Regions from separate parts of the Nocardioides sp. S5-5 genome, predicted to be linked through region 2. Evidence: predicted binding sites of a transcription regulator. Region 2 holds the regulator's gene; the other holds the start of a gene.
The links. The regulator LexA, encoded in region 2, represses DNA repair genes until DNA is damaged. The targets are predictions, from matches to a motif close to TCGAACANNTGTTCGA.
Positions count from the first base shown of each region.

Region 1: the regulator LexA is predicted to act here: its motif matches at 7,749-7,764, upstream of ACUP6Y_RS02050 (HNH endonuclease signature motif containing protein).

Region 1 covers NZ_CP199913.1:441,158-451,334, forward strand. The annotation lists gene ACUP6Y_RS02020 (LysR substrate-binding domain-containing protein) at 1-93, shown strand, start outside; gene ACUP6Y_RS02025 (SdrD B-like domain-containing protein) at 377-3,967, opposite strand; gene ACUP6Y_RS02030 (hypothetical protein) at 4,350-4,478, shown strand; gene ACUP6Y_RS02035 (thiolase family protein) at 4,525-5,703, shown strand; gene ACUP6Y_RS02040 (KTSC domain-containing protein) at 5,751-5,966, opposite strand; partial or broken gene ACUP6Y_RS02045 (pyrroline-5-carboxylate reductase dimerization domain-containing protein) at 6,120-6,260, shown strand; gene ACUP6Y_RS02050 (HNH endonuclease signature motif containing protein) at 6,307-7,734, opposite strand; gene ACUP6Y_RS02055 (acetyl-CoA C-acetyltransferase) at 7,936-9,153, shown strand; gene ACUP6Y_RS02060 (DHA2 family efflux MFS transporter permease subunit) at 9,252-10,177, shown strand, end outside.
Region 2 covers NZ_CP199913.1:3,854,481-3,864,657, forward strand. The annotation lists gene ACUP6Y_RS18570 (vitamin B12-dependent ribonucleotide reductase) at 1-401, opposite strand, end outside; gene nrdR (transcriptional regulator NrdR) at 539-1,030, opposite strand; gene ACUP6Y_RS18580 (hypothetical protein) at 1,440-1,769, shown strand; gene ACUP6Y_RS18585 (LysM peptidoglycan-binding domain-containing protein) at 1,907-2,293, opposite strand; gene lexA (transcriptional repressor LexA) at 2,560-3,309, shown strand; gene ACUP6Y_RS18595 (MXAN_6640 family putative metalloprotease) at 3,375-4,940, shown strand; gene ACUP6Y_RS18600 (ATP-dependent DNA helicase) at 5,031-7,019, opposite strand; gene hflX (GTPase HflX) at 7,200-8,690, opposite strand; gene ACUP6Y_RS18610 (alkaline phosphatase D family protein) at 8,735-10,177, opposite strand, start outside.

The sequences.
Region 1 (10,177 bases), 1.6 Mb from region 2:
CAGCGCCGACCGGGTGCGCACGCGGACGAGCTGGTGCGGATCGCGCAGGCAGCGGTGCGACGGGAGGACTCGCAGCAGACCGGCGCGAGCTGAGTGCTCCCCGCCGCACCGCTGCCCGACGCTCACGAGGATCCGGCGCGGGTGGCCGGCGGAGGTTGCCTCTCCGTGTCGAGGCCGGTGATGCCGCTGCGGAAGGACGAGAACCGACGGCCCCACCTCGGGGTCGAGGGTCACGACCTGGGAGAGGTAGGAGACGAGGAACGCCGGCTTGAAGAGCAGGTCTGCAGGTGGATGGCCCCGACCGGTAGGGGTTCGGTCGGGGCCACCCTGGGGCGACGGCGCGCTCGAGGCGGAGCGGCCGTCGCTGTCTCGGAACCTACTTCTTGACCGGCTTCAAGGTGACCACCAGGTTGTCGCGGTAGTGGAACCGGCCGTTGGGACGGGTGATCTTGTTGGTGCAGGTCACCAGCAGCAGCCGCGGGCCCCTCGTCATCGAGAACAGGCTTTCTGGGAGGGGCTTGGTCCGTAGGTAGCGCTTCTTGGTGACGACCTTGTACCGGTAGGTCTTGCCGTCGTTGCCCTTGATCTTGACCACCTTGCCGCGCTTGAGCTGCTTGAGGCGGTAGAAGGCACCGGGACGGTCGTGGTTGTCGGAGACGTGGCCGACGACGACCGTCGTGCCGATCGCGTCATTGAGACGAGCTGAGGTCTGCAGCCAGCCGAGTGCGTTCCGGTTGCTCGGGACGTTGGCGCGCACGCCGGTGAGGCCGATCTGCCGGACGGTGGCGTTCAGGCCGAAGGCCGGCACCTTGACTCGCTTCGGGGAGCCCGGGACGGCGGCCCGGCCGGCCGCCCACGGGTCGACTCCGCTGAATCCGGTGTCGATGTGGCGCACCTTGTTCTCCGGTCGGTGGACCAGGCTGGTCTCGGCTGCCAGCCCGCAGGCGTGCGTTGCGGCGTCGTTGAGCTGGTCGGCGCTGATCGATGCCACCCAGGTGTAGTAGCCGGGCCTGGTCACGGTGACCGATGGGGTCTTGACTGTCCCGTTGGCCGGCGTGAACGGCACCGAGCCGACCCGGGTGTCCGGCGTACACACTGCCGCCGACGGCGAGGAGAACGGACCGTAGAGCGTGGCCGATCCCGTGGAGGTGCCTCCCGGGGTGAACCCGGTGATGGTGACCCGGTCGTGCAGCTCGGCGCCGACCAGCACCTTGTCGTCCGACGTGGCGGTCGTCAGCGTCGGCTGCCCCGCCTGTGCCGGCGTCGGCTTCACGATGAATCCGAAGTCGAGGGTCGGGTCGCGATCACCGTTCTGGGTCAGGTCGCCGGACTCGGCGGTCCAGGTCGAGGAGTCGCCCTCGTGGTCGCCTTGACCGGCTTGGGTGGGGACGTAGGGCTCCAACGCTGTCTGGGTGGAGGGGGCGGTCTGGTCGATGGTGACGGTGTAGTGGTCCCCGGCGGGTAGTGGCGGCAGGTCGTCGAAGGTGTAGGCGCCGTTCGCGTCGGTGGTGGTGGGGCCGACCGGGTTGCCGAAGACGTCGGTGACGGGTTGGCCGTTGGGGCCGGTCAGGACGAGTACGACGCCGGGGATGCCGGGCTCGCCGGTGTCCTGGCGGCCGTCGCCGTCCTGGTCGACCCACACGTAGTCGCCGACCGACACCACCGCGGGGATGACCACGCCGGCGTCGATGGTGTGGTCCACGGAGCCCGGAGTCAGGGGCGCCGTGATCGCCACCTCGGCGATCCCTGGGCCGACCGGTGTCGGATCGGAGTCCAGGGTGTCGTCGCCCCCGGCGTCGGCGGTGGTGTAGGAGAGCCCGGCCACGGGCGGCGCGCCCGGCAGCCCGGAGGTGTCCGCGGTGCTGATGTCGAAGCGGACGGTGTACGACGCACCCGGCACCACCTGGTACGCCGCGCCGTCGCCACCGAAGTAGTACTCACCGGCAGCGTTGGTCGTGGTCGTGGCGACCACGGCGCCCGTGTCGTCGACCAGGCTCACCGTGGTCCCGGGGATCGGCAGCTCGTCGGCGTCCTGGACGCCGTCCTTGTCCGCGTCGAACCAGACCCGGTTGCCGATCTGGACCGGTGCCTCGGCGAGCAGGTCGAGGTCACCGAGTCCGTTGCCCTTGCCGAACGACTCGGGGTAGGTGTTCACCAGCCAGCCACGGGTGGCGGGGGCGCCGCCGGGGCCTTGGCCGGTGGAGGTGTTGAAGAAGCCGATGCCACCGGTGCCGACGAGGCCGGTCGGGTCCATGGCGATGGAGCCCAGCTCGCCGTTGCGCGGAGCAAAGGCGAGGCCACCTTGGGCGACCTCGTGGTGGTTGCCGGACGTGGTGCTGCCGCTCAGGGAGACCCAGTCGCCCGCGAAGAACTCGATGACGGCCGGGTCCTGGCCACCGTCGGGGATGCTCGTGGTGTTGTCCGGGCAGCCGTTGACGCCCTCCCAGGAGTAGCTGCCGTCGGCGTTGACGCAGGCCTTGTTGACGTCGCCGGCGCTGATGGCGTTGAGCAACACCGCGGTTCCGGTCGCGACGCCGGGCTCGAGGCTGGCGATGCCGATCTGGTCGGAGTGGCGATCGCGGAAGCCCAGGAACAGGGAGCCGTCGATGTCGAACTCGAGCGAGGTCAGGAACGGCGTGGGGTACTTGATGTTGTACTGGCTACCGGCAGACGGCGGCACCGGCAGCCCGTCGAGGCCGGTGCGCGACCAGGTGGTACGCCAGGTGTTCCACTGACGAGATATCGCGGTGCCGCCGTTCTCGGCCTGGCCGCGAAGGAAGTCGAGCGGCTGGGAGAGCACCGTGTCGAACGATCCGCCGTCGAGGCGCAGCACGAAGGCGCGCAGGTCCGAGCGGTTCGACGACACCGAGGCGTCGCAGACCCCGCCGACGTACACCTGGCCGTCACGAACTGTCACCGCTCCGGGGCGCCACTGTCCGCCCACGCAGCCCGGGTCTGCGATGGCGGTCGAGCCGGTGATGGTGCCGGTCGCGCCGGTGGCGTCGACCTCGTAGAGCCGCTTGTCGTTGAGGTTCACCACGTACAGGGTCGCCTCGTCGTCGGAGAGCGCCAGGCCACCCAAGGACTCAGCGCCGGCCGCGCCGTAGAAGTCGTCGTCGCGGCCACTGGGGATGTTGCCGTGCGCGGTCGACCCGGCATTGGGGATCGTGACGAACAGGCTGGCGTTCGGCGAGCCCGAGGTCATGTCGGTGACATAGACCGCGCCCGAGCCGCCCGGGCCGTAGGGCACCATCGACTTGGCGAACGCGGCGCTGAACAGCCGCTCGTCCAGCGCCGCGGCGAGCCCGAAGACCGAGCCGGTCTGCGCCTTGGTCGCCAAGGTGGTGATGTTCTGGGTGTTGGGCGTGGTCGCGTTGCCGTTGCCGTTGCCCCGGTAGGTCCAGTTGGTGCGCACCAGCGAGCGCGAGCTGCCCGGGGACGAGGCCGACGGCTGGATCGCCAGCACGTAGTCAGGGTTGAGTGGGGCGTAGTCGGCGGGGTTCCAGACCCCGACCCGCACGGTGGCGTCGGTCCCGCCGCTGACGTCGATGAAGCTCGTCGCGCTCCGGAACGCGTTGGCGGCCCCGGTCGCGGACGCCGGCGCGGGCTGCAGGTAGGAGAGCGCGGCCGGCACGGTGGTCTCCACGCGATACCGCCCGCCGACCAGGCCGGAGGCGGGCGCGACGACTACCTCGCCGGCGGCGTCGGTCACGCCGTTGACCACGTGGCCGACGCTGTCGCTGACCTTCACCTCGATCCCCGCCTGGGGCAGGTCGAGGATGGGGTCGTAGATGCCGTCGCCGCTCAGGTCGCGCGCGAGCGCCACGGTGAGTGAGCCGTCCCCCGGCTCCGCGGCGGCCGGGGCCGCAGTCGTCACCCACGCCAGCCCGCTGACCATGACGGCCAGGCCACTGGACAGCGCAATGGCGCGCCGCCGCCGTGCCTTGGTTGCACGGAGAGCATGCATTCCTGCCTCGTTTCGCTCAGCTGCCTGCCGCCGATTTCGGCAGGTCCTGGGAATTACGTGGACCACGGCCGCCCGAGAAGATGACGGCAGAGTCTGGAGAAGGTGCCCCATCGCGTCCATCCCCTTCGCCCGCCCTCCGAGCCGAGGTTCGTCCGGGTCTGGACAAACCCTCGCGCCACCGACCGTCCGACCGCCAGGCCCGACGCGGTCAACGCCGCGCTCGGCGCAGGATTTGACCCCCGTTCGGGTGACGTCATCGCGCCTGCGGATGTCGGAGTCCGCGGTGCTCGGCCCAGGCACATCGAGCGCGTCACGCCGAGGCCGGCGGCGCCGAAGTAGTTGAGACGACGGCGGTCGGCACGCTCGCCGGTGGTTCGACATCGTGTCGGACCGCCCCGACGCGTTCTCCGCGCTGCAGTCGCAGCTCGCGCTCGCCTTCACGACCGAGGACATCAAGGAGGGCGTCGCCGCCTTCCGTGACAAGCGGCCGCCGGTCTGGCGGCTGCGCTGAGGTGGCACCATGACCACCGCCTGGACCGAGTGAACGGAGAGCTTTGATGGCGGACGAGAAGATCGTGTTGGTGGACGGGGCGCGGACCCCGATCGGCAGCTTCGGTGGGGTGTTCAAGGACGTCCCTGGTTTCGAGCTGGGTGCGGTCGCGGCGAGGGCGGCGCTGGCACGTGCGGGCGTGGAGGCGGCCGATGTCGCCGAGGTGGTGATGGGCTGCATCGGCCAAGTGGGGCCGGACGCGTACAACGCACGTCGGGTCGCGATCACGGCCGGCCTGCCGACCAACGTGCCGGCGTACACGGTCAACCGGCTGTGCGGCTCGGGGCTGCAGGCGATCTGGTCGGCGGCGATGGAGATGCGCTGGAACGGGCTGGACGTCACGCTGGCCGGTGGCGACGAGTCGATGACCCGGATGCCGTTCTACGACTTCGGGGCCCGGGGTGGCTACAAGCTCGGTGACCGGTCGCTGGTCGACGGCACGGTGATGATGCTGACCGACCCGTTCCACGGGATCCACATGGGTGTCACGGCGGAGAACGTGGCCGCGAAGTACGGCGTGTCCCGACTCGAGCAGGACGAGTTCGCGGCGGAGTCGCAGCGTCGAGCCGCGACCCCGGAGGCGAAGGCGGTGTTCGCCGAGGAGATCGTGCCGGTCGAGGTCGGCGGTCGTCGGCCCTACACCGTCTCCGAGGACGAGCACCCGAAGCCGGACACCACGGTGGAGACGCTGGCGGGTCTTCGTCCCGCGTTCCAGAAGGACGGCACGGTCACGGCGGGCAACGCGTCGGGGATCAACGACGGCGCGGCTGCGGTGGTGCTGGCGCGCGAGTCGGCGGCTGCCGAGCGGGGGCTGCGGCCGTTGGTGGCGTTGGAGGCGGTGGCGACGGCGGCGATGGAGCCGGAGCTGATGGGCTACGCGCCGGTGCTGGCGTTGAAGGCGCTGTTCGAGAGGACCGGCACCACGCCTGCAGACATCGGCACGATCGAGCTGAACGAGGCTTTCGCGTCGCAGGCGGTCGCGTGTGTGCGGGACGCGGGTCTGGACCCGGAGCGGGTGAACCCGTACGGCGGGGCGATCGCGCTCGGCCATCCGGTCGGTGCCACGGGGGCGATCTTGTCGCTGCGGGTGGCGCGGGATCTGGTGCGCCGGGATCTGGAGCTCGGGATCGTCACCATGTGCATCGGTGGTGGCCAGGCGCTGGCTGCCCTGTTCCGCCGGGTCTGAGCTGGTTCTGGGCTGGTTGCGCGAGGTGTGAGCCGGGTCGGCGGCGGTCAGTCGCCGACCCGCTCGACCTCGTGGGCGAGGACCTCCTCGCGCCACTCGGTCCAGGGATGGGCGGAGGCGCACAGCCCTTCGAACACCGCGGGCTCGACGTCGAGGTAGTCGTAGGTCCCACCGTGGCGGAACCGAACCCGCAGCCGGGCGTGGGCGGCGTCGTACCCCACCGAATCGAGGGCGCGGGACCGGCGCATCCGGGTCATGTCCATCCCACCGTCCTACTCCGGCCCGGGCGGCTCGTCCAGGGGCGGAGACGGGGCAGGATGGCTCCATGCCCACGACTATCGCCTTCCTCGGCTGTGGCTCGATGGGCTAGGCCGTCCTGGCCGGGCTCCTGAGGTCCGGCTTCCCGGCGGCTGGGTCTGCCGGCCGACCTCACCCACACGCTCGCGGCGCACACCGGCGCCGGCCGCCTGCTCGACGCCCCGGACGCCGATCCCGTCGCGCTGCGGCGCGCGGTCAGCAGCCCGAACGGCAGCACCGAGCGGGCGATCGCGGCGTTCGAGGAGCGAGGGAGATCACTGCCGAGATCGCCTCCGCTTGAAACAATCAGGCGGCCCGGGGTGGGGCTGTGCCTGGTGGTCGGGTGGGTGTGTAGCTGGCGCCTGCCGCGTGGAGTCGGTCGAGGGTGGCTCTCGGCGGTGGGGTCCACACGGGTTGTCGGGTGTCGGGGTCGATGTGGACGGCCCAGGGGCTCTGGTGGAGGAGGACGTGGTGGTGGCGGCACAGCATGATCAGGTTGTCGAGGCTGGTGGGGCCGCCGTCGGCCCAGTGGGTGATGTGGTGGGCGTCGCAGGCCAAGGGCATCCGGGTGCAGCCGGGGAAGGCGCAGTGCCGGTCCCGGATGATCAACGCCATCCAGATCGCGGCCGTGACGAGGCGTTGGGCGCGTCCGACGTCGAGGACCTGCCCGTCGGCCCCGAGGACTCCGGGGATGATCTCGGCATCACACGCGATCCGCCGGATCGCGGTGGCCGAGAGCCGGGCTCCGGTGGGGGTGTGGCCGGGCTTGGCGAGGCCGGCGTCGATGACTTGTCGGGTGAGGCTGTCGTGGTCGATGAGCACGATCACCCGGGGCCGGGCTCCGTGGTCGCGGGGCAGGTCGTCGGTGGCGGTCAGCCGGTCGCAGGCGTCGACGAGGGCGTCCCACATCCGGGCACCGGCATCGCGGGGGTCGCGACCGGTGTGGCCACATCCCGGGGTCAGGCAGGGGGTTTGGGTGGACACCCCGTCCTCGTCGTAGGAGGCCTGGTCGGGTTTGCGGTTGACGCCGCCGCAGGCGCCGGGCTCGGTGGTGAGCGGTGCTGAGAGCGGCAGCAGGGTCGCCTTGATCTTCTCGGCGTCCTCGACGGTGCCGTAGCCCTTGACGCGGACCCCGCCGTGGCCGTCCTCGGCGAACGACAGGCCGCGGGCGTGGTGGGCGCCGCGTTCGGCCTTCGCCTTCTCCTTCTCGCTGTTCACGATCGACCCGTCGGCGTCGAGCTCACGCACCACGTCACCGAACGCGGTCTGCAGGTCGGAGGCGTCATGGCCGTGGACGTCGACCAGGTCGAGCATCGCCCCGGCCACCTGGGCGCGGAACTCCGGCACCCGGGGCAGGGTCTGCACCTTCGAGGCGATCGCCCGGGCCTGCGGCAACGTGACCCGACCGGAGTCGAGCGCCGCCTGGACCTCGGGCAGGTCCCGCAGCTGCTCGGCCGCGCGGACCAGCCCGCCGCCGGTGCCCTTGTGGCCGCCGGTCAGATGGGTCACGTAGTCCTTGACCGAGGCCCAGCCCAGCTCCCGCAGCACGTCGGTGGCCTCGAGTCGGGCGATGCCTCGCAGCAGGGCGGCGTCCAGGAACGATCGTGCGGCGACCACTGCCTCGAGGGCCGTCACCGCGTCCGGGCCACTCAGCCGGCCCCAGTCGTCTGGGGCCAGCTCCGCGGCATGCGCGAGCACGGTGGTGGCCGTGTCGAGCGCTGCGGGAGTGGTCATGCGCTCATCCTAGTTCGAACATATGTTCGAAGTCAAGGACGTCTTCCACGCCCACCACGCCGCCCACCGGACCCCTCGCATGCCCCCGTTCCCCACCATCCGGCCCGCCGACGCGAGCCTGTCGGAAGCCGCCGTACCCTTGCTCGGGAGTGCTGAGCGGGCCGCCGCTTGGCCGCGTCACCCCTGAACTGAGGAGTCCTCGTGCCCGAAGCCGTGATCGTGTCCACAGCCCGCTCGCCGATCGGCCGGGCCGGGAAGGGCTCGTTGAAGGACATGCGTCCTGACGAGCTGGCCGTGCAGATGGTGCGGGCGGCGCTGGCGAAGGTGCCCGAGCTCGACCCCGCGGAGATCACCGACCTGATCCTCGGCGTCGGTCAGCCGGCCGGTGAGGCGGGCAACAACCTCGGCCGCGCGGTCGCCGTCCTGTCCGGCATGGACCGGCTGCCAGGGGTCACGGTCAACCGGTACTGCTCGTCGTCGCTGCAGACGACGCGGATGGCGTTCCATGCGATCAAGGCCGGCGAGGGCGACGCGTTCATCTCCGCGGGCGTGGAGACAGTGAGTCGGTTCTTCAACGGCTGGTCGGACAATCCGGAGGGTCAGAACCCGGCGTTCGCGGACGCGCAGGCGTTGACGGACAGGCGGTCGCAGGGTGGTGCGGAGTCGTGGGTGGACCCGCGTGAGGCGGGGAGCCTGCCGGATCTGTACATCGCGATGGGCCAGACCGCGGAGAACGTGGCGCAGGTCCTCGGCATGTCGCGTCAGGAGCAGGACGAGTTCGCGGTCCGCAGCCAGAACCTGACCGAGCAGCGGATCGGTGAGGGCTTCTGGGCCCGCGAGATCACCCCGGTCACGCTGCCCGACGGCACGGTGGTGGCCGCGGATGACGGCCCGCGCGCGGGTACGACGCTGGAGGCGGTCTCGGGCCTGAAGCCGGTGTTCCGCCCCGACGGCACGGTCACGGCGGGCAACGCGTGTCCGCTCAACGACGGTGCGGCGGCGTTGGTGGTCATGTCCGACACCCGGGCGAAGGAGCTCGGCCTGACCCCGCTGGCGCGGATCGTGTCGACCGCGGTGACCGGTCTGTCCCCGGAGATCATGGGCCTGGGTCCGGTGGAGGCGATCCCGGCGGCGTTGAAGCACGCGGGGATGTCGTTGGGTGACATCGACCTGTTCGAGATCAACGAGGCGTTCGCCGTGCAGTCGCTCGGGTCGGCGCAGCAGTTGGGGATCGACGTCGAGAAGCTCAACGTCAACGGTGGTGCGATCGCGGTGGGTCACCCGTTCGGCATGACCGGTGCCCGGATCACCGCGACGTTGATCAACTCGTTGCAGTGGCACGACAAGCAGTTCGGGGTGGAGTCGATGTGCGTGGGCGGTGGCCAGGGCATGGCCATGGTCCTCGAACGACTCAGCTGACGACGGCCAGTACGCCGCCGGGCCCGGTGTCGGACCGGCGGCGTACTGTCTAGGACGCCCTGATCGTCTCCGCCCCGACCCGTCCAGGAGGATCTCCCTTGTCCACCTCAGCAGTGCCCACCGGCGAGCCCGTCGACGACGACCGGATCACCCCGGAGATCCTCAAGATCGCCGGAGTGGTGGTCCTCGGCTCGATCATGGCGATCCTCGACACCACGGTCGTCAACGTTGCGCTGCCGACGTTCATCACCGAGTTCGAGGTCGACTCCTACTCCACGGTCGCCTGGACCATCACGGGCTACACGCTGGCGCTCGCCGCGGTCATCCCGGCCACCGGCTGGGCGGCCGACCGGTTCGGCACGAAGCGGCTCTACACCATGGCGCTCGTGCTGTTCACCCTCGGCTCGGTGCTGTGCGCGACCGCGTGGAGCATCGAGACGCTGATCCTGTTCCGCGTGCTGCAGGGTCTGGGCGGCGGCATGCTGATGCCGCTGGGCATGACGATCATGACCAAGGCGGCCGGCCCCCACCGGATCGGCCGGCTGATGGCGATCCTCGGCATCCCGATGCTCCTCGGCCCGATCCTGGGCCCGATCGTCGGCGGCTGGCTGATCGACTCCGCCTCGTGGCACTGGATCTTCCTGATCAACCTGCCCCTCGGCATCGCCGCGATCACCTACGCGCTCCTCGCCCTGCCGGCCGACGCGCCCGAGCCCAGCGAGTCCTTCGACGTCGTCGGCATGGCCCTGATGTCGCCCGGTCTCGCGCTCTTCCTGTACGGCGTCTCGTCGATCCCCGGCGAGGGCACCGTCGCCGCCACCAAGGTGCTCGGGCCCGGCATCGCCGGGCTGGCGCTGATGGTCGGCTTCGTGTTCTGGGCCTTCCGGCCCGAGCACCCGCTGCTCGACCTGCGGCTGTTCAAGGACCGCAACCTCACGGTCGCGACGATCGTGATGTTCCTGTTCGCGGGCTCGTTCTTCGGCGCGCTGCTGCTGGTCCCGACCTACTTCCAGGAGATCCGCGG
Region 2 (10,177 bases):
TGGGCCAGCAGCCAGGTCAGCTCGTGCTCGAAGACCTCCGCGTCCGCCGCACTCGCGAAGTAGCCGTGCTCCCGCCCCGCCTTGACGTAGGTCGACACGACTCGGTCGATGAGCTGCTTGAGGCCACGCTCCCGCTCGGGCGTGCCGACCGCGCCGCGGAAGTACTTGGTGGTGACGATCGTGGAGGCGTTGAGCGACCAGAAGTCGGGGAACTCGACCCCGAGCTGCTCGAAGACGGTCTCGCCGGTCCTCCAGTTGGTCTGGACGACGTCGCGCCGCTCCCAGGTGATCTCATCGTACGGATGCACACCCTCGGTGCTGAAGACCCGCTGGATCTTCAGCCCGTTCTCCGGGTAGCTGGCCGTCTCGCTGGGCGTCTGGCTGCGGGCCGTCTCGGTCATGGCTCTCCTGGTCTCCTGTGTCGGCGTGTTCGGCGGTGGCGTCGGCGGTGCGGCAGGAACGGCGAGGGCTCCTGCTCGAAACGGGGAAGATGGTGGCCCGGCAGGCAGCTTCCCCACTACCTGCCGGGCGTTCGTGGTCAGCCCGTCGCGGCGGGCTGGGCTCCCTCGGACTGCAGCTGGCGCTCGGCCCGCATCAGGGAGATCTCGTTCTCGAAGTCGGCGGCCGAGTCGAAGCCGCGGTAGACGGAGGCGAAGCGGAGATAGGCGACCTCGTCGAGACGACGCAGCGGCGAGAGGATCGCCAGGCCCACCTCGTGGGCGGCGATCTCGGGGCTGCCGGCCAGCCGCAGCTGGTCCTCGACCTCCTGGCCCAGCCGGGCCAGGTCGTCCTCGTCCACCGGGCGACCCTTGCAGGCCTTGCGGACGCCGGCGACGGCCTTCACGCGAGTGAACGGCTCGGTCGCACCGGAGCGCTTGAGCACGGTCAGCTGCATGGCCTCGACGGTCGTGAACCGCTTCTCACAGCTCGGCGACTGGCATACCCGGCGGCGCCGGATCGAGCAGCCGTCGTCGGAGACGCGGGAGTCGAGGACCTTGGTGTCGTGGTGCTTGCAGTACGGACAGTGCATGGGTCCCCTCCTTCCCGAGGATACGAGCTGTGGACAAGCCCCACCCTGTGGAGAAGTGGGAGCTTTCTGTGTGTTTCCGCTCTGGTCCTGTGGGTGACGAGGGGTCGTTCTGTGGACTAGATGTGGAGAACTACACCGTTGTAACTACTAGATGTAGTGGTAACCGTACGCCTCGGCCACCAGCGATGCAAGCGCGGGTCGACACGAGTTCGGCGCCCGCCCGGTCCCGTCCGCGTTTGCGCAGGTCACCCCGCCCAAAGGCGCTCGGAAGGCAGTGCTCCGACCGGCGTTTCGCAGCCGCTCGAGCACCCCGACCCCCACCAGGCGAGCCGGCCCCGGCGCGGACCCGAGAAGCCCCGCGGGCGGGTTGGCCGAGCATTCCATCCACCCATCGGCAACAATGACCGCCGTGACGGGTGGCAAGCGGGCTGGCGATCGGGCGAAGGCGACATTCCGCCCCGCCCTGCTGCTCATCGCCGCGGGCGCGACCGCCTCGATCGTGGCCTGGGGATACCTCGTCGTCGCCGCCATCGACTTCGGCGCAACCGGGCGCCACGACGGCAAGACCAGCGCCTGGGTGCTCATGACGGTCGCCTCGCTGGGCGCGATGCTCTGCCTCTTCCTCACCTTCATGCTGGCCATCCGCCTGTCCCGCGCGCTCGGCATGTCGCACCATCACGAGCCCCGCCCCAAGCGGGACCCGGGCACCCCCAAGGGCGGCAAGCGCGCGGCGCGCTGAGCACCACCCGCCTCCTCCGAAGACGCGCGAAGGGCGGGATCCGGTTCGGTCGGATCCCGCCCCCCGTCTTCCCCAATCTCCACTGGGGTCGAGGCAGTGGAGAAGTCATGGTCGGGCCGCGCAGCCGCCCGATCGGCTCAGCGCGTGGGGACGCGCAACTCCTGGCCGACGTAGACGAGGCTGCCGTCGAGGGTGTTGAGCTGCTGGATCGTCTGCATCATGTCGCGCACGTCGTCGCCCGAGGTCGCCGCGGCGTCGCTGGCGATGTCCCACAGCGTGTCGCCGGGGGCCACGGTCACCAGCTCGACCGCCGGCGCGCCACCGCCGACGCGGGTCGCCGCCGAGCCCGCGGCCAGCCAGACCGCCGCGAGGGTGACGACCGCGAGGGCCAGCAGGAAGACGACCGCGCGGCCACGCCGGGTCAGCCGGACTCGGCCACGCGCGGCGGGCCGCGCAGCAGGGCGAGCGGCGGGCGTCGTACGGCGGGCCTGAGTGACGCGGGGTGCGACGGTGATGGTGCTCATGATGACCTCCGGGGGAAGTGGACGGGTCCTGTTGTATCCAGGGGGTCCGACGGAAGGTGTTCGATCAGGCGTTCGATCGAACATGTGTACGAGACTAGATCAGGTGTTCGAAGATTTCCAGCACCTGTTCGAAAGTTCGTTCGACCGGCGTGTCGCGACACGCGGTTCGAACAGATGTTTGAACCAGCGGGCGGGTTCGGTTAGCGTCGTCACACGGGCCCGGTCGATCCGGGCCGCACACCCCGACCCGATCTGGAGGGCGATCCATGGCTGAGCGCAAGGGCACTGAGCGCAAGGGCGGCGGGCAGGCGAGCAGCGTCACCGAGCTGCCCGACGGCCCTGCCGACGCGACCGGGCTGACCCCGCGCCAGCAGCGGGTTCTGGCCCACATCAAAGACAGCATCGAGAAGCGGGGCTACCCGCCGAGCATGCGCGAGATCGGCCAGGCGGTCGGCCTCACCAGCACCTCCAGCGTCGCCCACCAGCTGCGCACCCTCGAGGAGAAGGGCTTCCTCAAGCGCGACCCCAACCGGCCTCGCGCGCTCGAGGTGTTCCTGCCCGAGGTGATGGCGGCCCGCCGCGCGATGGGGACGGCCGAGGAGACGACGTACGACGAGACCGGGATCGGCGACGCCGCCCCGGTGCCGGCCAACGTCCCGGTCGTCGGCCGGATCGCGGCCGGTGGGCCGATCCTCGCCGAGGAGCGCGTCGAGGACATCTTCCCGCTGCCACGCCAGCTCGTCGGCGACGGCCAGCTGTTCCTGCTCGAGGTCAGCGGCGAGTCGATGATCGAGGCCGCGATCTGCGACGGCGACTACGTCGTGATCCGGCAGCAGCCCACCGCCGAGAACGGCGAGATCGTCGCCGCGATGATCGACGGCGAGGCGACGGTCAAGACCCTCCAGCGCAAGGGCGGCCAGATCTGGCTGCTCCCCCACAACCCCGCGTTCGAACCGATCGACGGCACCAACGCCACCATCCTCGGCAAGGTGACGGCGGTGCTGCGGCGGGTGTGACGCCCTGTGCCGGGCCGGTGACATAGGGTCGGACCGTCCTGTCGCCCTACCTTAGGCCGGTCCTGATGCCTCGTCGCAGCCACTTCCCCTTCCTCGGGCTGCCCCTTCCGTTCCTCAGCGCACTGGTCGCCGTCCTGATGACGGTGTCCCTCGTCGGCCCCCCCGCGCGGGCCGACGGCACCGATCCGGCCGCCCCGGTCGACCCGGTCGACCCGGCAGGCGCCGACGTCGCGGTCGACATCGACGACACCGTCGCCCAGGAGACGGCCGAGCAGGCGCTCGCGACCGTGCAGGACATCGTGGAGACGGCGCCGACCGGCACGCCGGACGCGGGCGCCGATCTCACGATGGCGCTGCGCGACCTCGCGATCACCCGCGACGACCTGCCGACGAGCCTGCAGGACGACGCCGCCCGGCTGCTCGCGCGTCCCGGCGCCGGCCACCGCCCGCCCCCGGGCTACCCGTCGGACGGCATCGAGTGCAAGCCGGGGTCCGGGCTGCCCTGCTACACGACGAGCGAGGCATCGGCGGCGTGCAACTCCGCCATCTGCGTCCACCGGGTCGCCACCACCGCTGACGCCGCCTCGCTGGCATGGGCCAACGACGTGCTCGGCGTCATGACCCACGTCCGCCAGCGCTACATCGACGCGGGCTACCGCACCCCCCTCAACGACGGCGACGGCATCTTCGACGTCTACCTCGCCGACCTCGGCGCCCGCGGCCTGTACGGCTACTGCACCACCGACAGCCGGGTCTCGGCCCACACCGGCGCGGCGGCGTACTGCGTGCTCGACAACAACTACGCCGAGTTCGGCCCGGTCCCGGGTCCGCTGGGCAACCTGCAGGTGACGGCCGCCCACGAGTACTTCCACGCGGTGCAGTTCGCCTACGACGTGCTCGAGGAGGGCTGGCTGCTCGAGGCGACCGCCACCTGGGCCGAGGACGAGATCTACGACGACGTCAACGACAACCGCCAGTACCTCAAGGGCGGTCCGCTCGGTCAGCCGGCGCAGCCGATGGACCACCGCCAGGGCCTGGCGCCGTACGGCGCGTGGATCTTCTTCAAGTACCTCAGCGAGCGCTTCCCCGCCGCAGCCGGCGGCATGCCGGTCATCGTGCGCGACATCTGGGACCTGGCGGCCGGCCCGGCCACCGCGCGGCAGGCGATCAACGCCGCGCTCGCGGCCCGCGGCACCGACCTGCGCACCCAGTTCGGGTGGTTCACCGCGGCCAATCGCCGACCGGCGCAGAACTACTCCGAGGGCGCCTTCTACCCGCGGGCCAAGCTATGGCGCGGCTCGAAGCTGTCGTCCTCGCGCCGCTCGGCCTCCGGCTCGGTCGAGCTGCGGCACCTCGCGTCGCGGACCATCCGGTTCAAGTCGAAGGTCCGCGGCAAGGCCCACCTGCGGGTCCACGTCAACGGCCCGGCACGCAAGAAGGGCGGGTACGTCCTGGTCACCATCAAGAAGAAGGGCCAGGCGCCGGCCACCAAGCTGGTCAAGGTCAACCGCAAGGGCGACAAGACCAAGCGCTACAAGTTCGGCACGTCGGTGAAGTGGGTCGAGATCACCTTCGCCAACGCCGGCAAGAAGGACGCGAAGGCATCGGTCAGCGCGCGGGTGGTGCGCTGACCCGGCGCAAACTGATCATTCCCGCCCGCCGACCCGGCGCAGACGAACACCCGAAGGTTCGACTTGCGCCGGGTCGGCGTCGTTGCGAGTTCAGTTCGCGCCGGGTCGGCGACTGAGGCGGCCCAGGGCCTGGCGCACGACCGACGGGTCGTAGGTCGTCCACATCGGCGGCAGGCTGGCCTTGAGGAAGGAGCCGTAACGCGCGGTCGCGAGCCGGGGATCGAGTACGGCGACCACGCCGCGGTCGCTGGTGGTGCGGATCAGGCGCCCGGCACCCTGCGCGAGCAGCAGCGCGGCATGGGTGGCGGCGACCTGCATGAACCCGTTGCCGCCGGCCTGGTCGGCGGCCTTCTGGCGCGCGCTCATCAGCGGGTCGTCGGGGCGCGGGAACGGGATCCGGTCGATGACCACCAGCTGGCAGGTGTCGCCGGGGACGTCGAGGCCCTGCCACAGGCCGAGCGTGCCGAACAGGCAGGTGTGGGGGTCCTCGACGAACTGGCGGGCCAGCTCGGGCAGCTGTGCCTCGCCCTGGGCGAGGGTGGTGAGGTGGGGCAGTGCCTTGCGGACGTGCTCCGCGGCGGCCTCCGCGGCCCGTCGGCTGGAGAACAGCCCGAGGGTGCGGCCGTCAGCCTGGTCGACCAGCTCGGTGATCTCGTCGAGCTGGGCCGGGCCGAGGCCGTCCCGGCCGGGCGGCGGCAGGTGGCGGGCGACGTAGAGGATGCCCTGCTTGGCGTAGTCGAACGGGCTGCCGACGTCGAGCCCGCGCCACGGCTGGGCGTCGTCGGGCCACTCCGCTCGCGGGTCTCGTGACGGTCGCTGCGCGACCTCCTCGACCACCGGGTGCTCGACTCGCTCCGAGGGCTTGAGACCGACCGAGCCGGCGACGGTGCCGAAGTCGCCGCCGAGCATGAGCGTGGCCGAGGTGAGCACCACGGTGTTGTCGGAGAGCAGCTTGTCGCGCATCTGGGCCCAGACCTGGAGCGGCGCGATGCACAGCAGCGGCGGGATCCGGTCGGTGCCCTCGGTGCGCCACAGCACGTCGGCCTCGGAGTTGGCGGCCATCCGCTCGGCGGTGGCGAAGACCTCCTGGACCATGCCCTTGGCCTGGGTCATCGCGGCGTCGGGCTCGCTGCCGGACTCCGCCCTCGGGAAGGCTCCCACGCAGGCGCGCGCGGCATCGCGGACCAGCACGAGCGCGTCGGCGAGCGCCTCGGGGACCTGCTCGAACCGGCCCGCCGGAGCGTCGCTGACCGCGGTCCGCAGCGCGTCGGCGGCGTCGGCGAGGTCCTCGGCCTCCTCCCCCTCGACGTGGCGGATGCTGCGCCGGGCGGCCCGCTCGACCTCGGCGGCCCACAGCTCGTCGGTGGCGGCCTGGGTGACCCGCGCGGCGAGCTCGTGGGCCTCGTCGATCACCACGGCGTCGTACTCCGGGATCATCGGGATCCCCTCGATCGCGTCGATGGCGAGCAGCGAGTGATTGGTGACGATGAGGTGGGACTTCTGCGCCTTCTCCTTCGCACGCTCGGCGAAGCACTCCTCGCCGAACGGGCACTTGCTCGCGCCCACGCACTCGCGGGCGGTGACGCTGATCTGGCGCCACTCCTTGTCGGTGTGGCGCGGGGCGTCGTCGCGCTCCCCCGTCTTGCGGCCCTCGGCGGCCTTCTCGGCCCACGAGCGCAGTGCAAGGACCTTGCGCCCCATCGCGCCCATCGCGTCCTCGGCCTGGATCAGCTCGCCCTGGTCATCGGGGGCGCCCTCGCGGACCCGGTGGAGGCAGGCGTAGTTGGAACGTCCCTTGAGCACGGCGTACGACGCGTCGACGCCCGGCACCGTGCCGACCGCCTTCACCAGCCGAGGCAGGTCGCGCTCGACGAGCTGGTGCTGCAGCGCGAGGGTGGCGGTGGCGATGACCACCCGCTGGTCGTGGAGCAGCGCGGGGACGAGGTAGCCGAGGGACTTGCCGGTGCCGGTGCCGGCCTGGACGAGGAGGTGCTCCTTGTCGGCGAACGCGTCCGCGACGGCCTCGGCCATCGCGACCTGGCCGTCGCGCTGCTGGCCGCCCAGCGCCGCCACCGCCATCGCGAGCAGGTCGCGGACCGGGGAGGTGCGGTCGGCAGCGGTGGTGGTCACCGGGAAACCCTAGAGGGTGGCTCCGACCTTCCGGCGCGCCCCTCCACAGCTCATGCGCAGGAGCTCGCGCGCCCGATCCGGTCAGTCACGCCGGGATCATCCGTCGCACCGGACGATCCGGGGCCGGGCTCAGACCGCGTAGGCAGCCAGGTCGCCCGCGAGCGCCTCGGTGGCCCGGCCGGTGACCCGGGTGCCGTCGGCGGTGTGCTCGAGGGTGCCGATCTCACCGTCCTTGTGGATCCGGTCGATGAGGTCGCCGCGGGCGTAGGGCACCAGCGCGGTGAACTCGACGCGCGGACGCGGCAGCTCGGCCTCGACGGCGGCGATCGCGGCGGCGATCCCCTCGCCGGTGCGCGCGGAGACCGCCACCGAGTGGGGCTCGCGGCGCAGCACCCGGTCGACGACGACCGGGTCGGCGGCGTCGACCTTGTTGACCACGACCAGCTCGGGGACACCGGTCGCGCCGATCTCGGCGAGCACCTCGCGCACCGCGGCCAGCTGGCCCTCCGGGTCGGGGTGCGCGCCGTCGACGACGTGGACGATCAAGTCGGCGTCGGCGACCTCCTCCAGGGTCGAGCGGAACGCCTCGACCAGCTGGTGCGGGAGGTGGCGGACGAAGCCGACCGTGTCGCTCATCGTGTAGACGCGCCCGTCGGCGGTCGAGGTGCGCCGGGTGGTCGGGTCGAGGGTCGCGAACAGCGCGTCCTCGACGAGCACCCCGGCGCCGGTGAGCCGGTTGAGCAGCGACGACTTGCCGGCGTTGGTGTAGCCGGCGATCGCGACCGACGGGATCTCGTTGCGCCGGCGCTCCTGGCGCTTGGTGTCGCGGGTGCCCTTCATGACCTTGAGGTCACGACGCAGCTTGGCGATCTTGTCGTTGATCCGGCGCCGGTCGGTCTCGATCTTGGTCTCACCGGGGCCACGACCACCGATGCCGCCGCCGTCGGCACCCACGCGGCCACCGGCCTGGCGGGAGAGGTTGCCACCCCAACCGCGCAGGCGCTGCTTCATGTAGCTCAGCTGGGCCAGCTCGACCTGGGCCTGGCCCTCCTTGGACTTCGCGTGCTGGGCGAAGATGTCGAGGATCAGCGCGGTCCGGTCGACGACCTTGACCTTGACCCGGTCCTCCAGGTTGCGCAGCTGGGACGGCGCGAGCTCGCCGTCGCAGATCACGGTGTCGGCGCCCGTGGCCTGCACGATCTCGCGCAGGGCGTCGACCTTGCCGCGCCCGATGTACGTCGCCGGGTCGGGTGAGGAGCGGCGCTGGTAGATCGCGTCGAGCACCTCCGAGCCCGCGGTCTCGGCGAGCAGCGCGAGCTCGGCCATCGCGTTCTCGATCTCCGAGATCGCCCCGCCGGTCCACACGCCGACCAGGACCACGCGCTCCAGGCGGAGCTGGCGGTACTCGACCTCGGTGATGTCCTCGAGCTCGGTGCGCAGACCCGCGACCCGGCGCAGCTCGTGGCGCTCGACCAGGTCGAGGTCACCGGTGGTCAGGTCGGGGTCGGGCTCGTCGGCGTACCCGGACTCGACGTCGTCGAATTCGGCGTCGGGGTCGTCCCAGCCCTCGGTGGCTCGCAGGGCGGCGGCGAGGGTGAAGTCTTCAGCACGGTTCGTCATAGGCGTATCCAGGGTAACGACGGACGCGCCGAGATGCTTCCCGATTACCGTGGACCGCGGGTGAGCGGCTCCGGCTCGAGCGCCCGCTCCCACAGCACGCTGCCCGCCCCGTCGTACAGCCGCACGGTGAGGACGCCGGAGGCCGCCAGGTCGAGCTGGCCGAAGTACTGGTTGGTGGGCTGGGGCGCGACGTCGAGCCTGCCGACCTCGGCCTCGCCCTGCGAGAAGACGACCTCGGGGCCGAAGGTCCGGTCGAGCTCGTCGTCCTTGAGCCAGAACGGCGAGGAGGCGACCGGGCCGGAGATGAACTCCCAGAACGGGTCGAAGTCGGTGAAGGCCGCCCGGTCGGGTGTGTAGCGGTAGGCGGCGGTGTAGTGGACGTCGCCGGTGAGCCAGATGACGTTGCGGATCCGGTGCCGCTTGATCGCCGAGAGGATCCGGGCCAGCTCGGGCTCGCGACCGAGCGGGCGGCCGCCGTCCTTGTTGGCGTAGCCGTCGAGGTCGGTGACCCGGTTGGTGGGCGCCGACAGGGGCATGTCGGCGCAGATCGCCTTCCAGGTGGCGCGCGAGGAGCGCAGGCTGCGGATCAGCCACTCCTCCTGGTCCGAGCCGAGGAGCCCGGCCGGGGTGCGGGCGGCGACGACGGCGGGATCGGTGTCGGGGTTGGGTCCGCGCCAGCTGCGCATGTCGAGGCAGAACAGGTCGAGGTGCTGGCCGCGCGGGACCCTGCGGTAGAGCCGCTGTGCGACGAACCCGTCGCCGCCGGGCGCGACCAGGCGCCTGACCGGGACCGGCTGGTACTCCTGCCAGGCGCGCCGCCCGCGGATCGCGAGCACGTCGGCTCGGCGCTCGCCGTACCGCTCGTCGTCGATGACCTCGCCGGGCCACCAGTTGTTGCAGGTCTCGTGGTCGTCCCACATCGAGACGGTGGGGACGGCGGCGTGGAAGGCCCGGACGTTGTCGTCGCGCAGCGGGTACCGGTGCCGTCCGCGCAGCTGCTCGAGCGTCTCGGAGACGACCATGACGTCCTCGGTGAGCTCGTTGCGCCAGGTGGTGCCGTCGGACAGCAGCACCGTCTCGTCCATCGGCTCGTCGGCGTAGATCGTGTCGCCGACGTGGACGAACAGGTCCGGGCGCAGCCCCAGCATCGTGCGGTACGTCGTGAGCCCGCCGCGCGCGCGGTCGATCCCCCAGCCCTGGCCGCAGGTGTCGCCTGACCACACGATCGACTGCGCCGCGGCGTGGACCGGCGCGGTGGCGAAGCCGAGGCGCTGCGGTGCGCTGCGCTCGCCGTCGGGGCTCTCGAACCACACCTCGGCGTCGTACGTCCGCCCGGGCGCGAGGTCGGTGAGGTGGACCCGCGCGGTGAAGTCGGTGCGCTCACCGGTCCAGGGCCCGCGGACCAGCCGGCGGTGCCGGCCGTTGCTGTGGAGGCGGACCATCAGCCGACTGGGCCGGATTCCGCGCGACCAGATCACCGCGGAGCC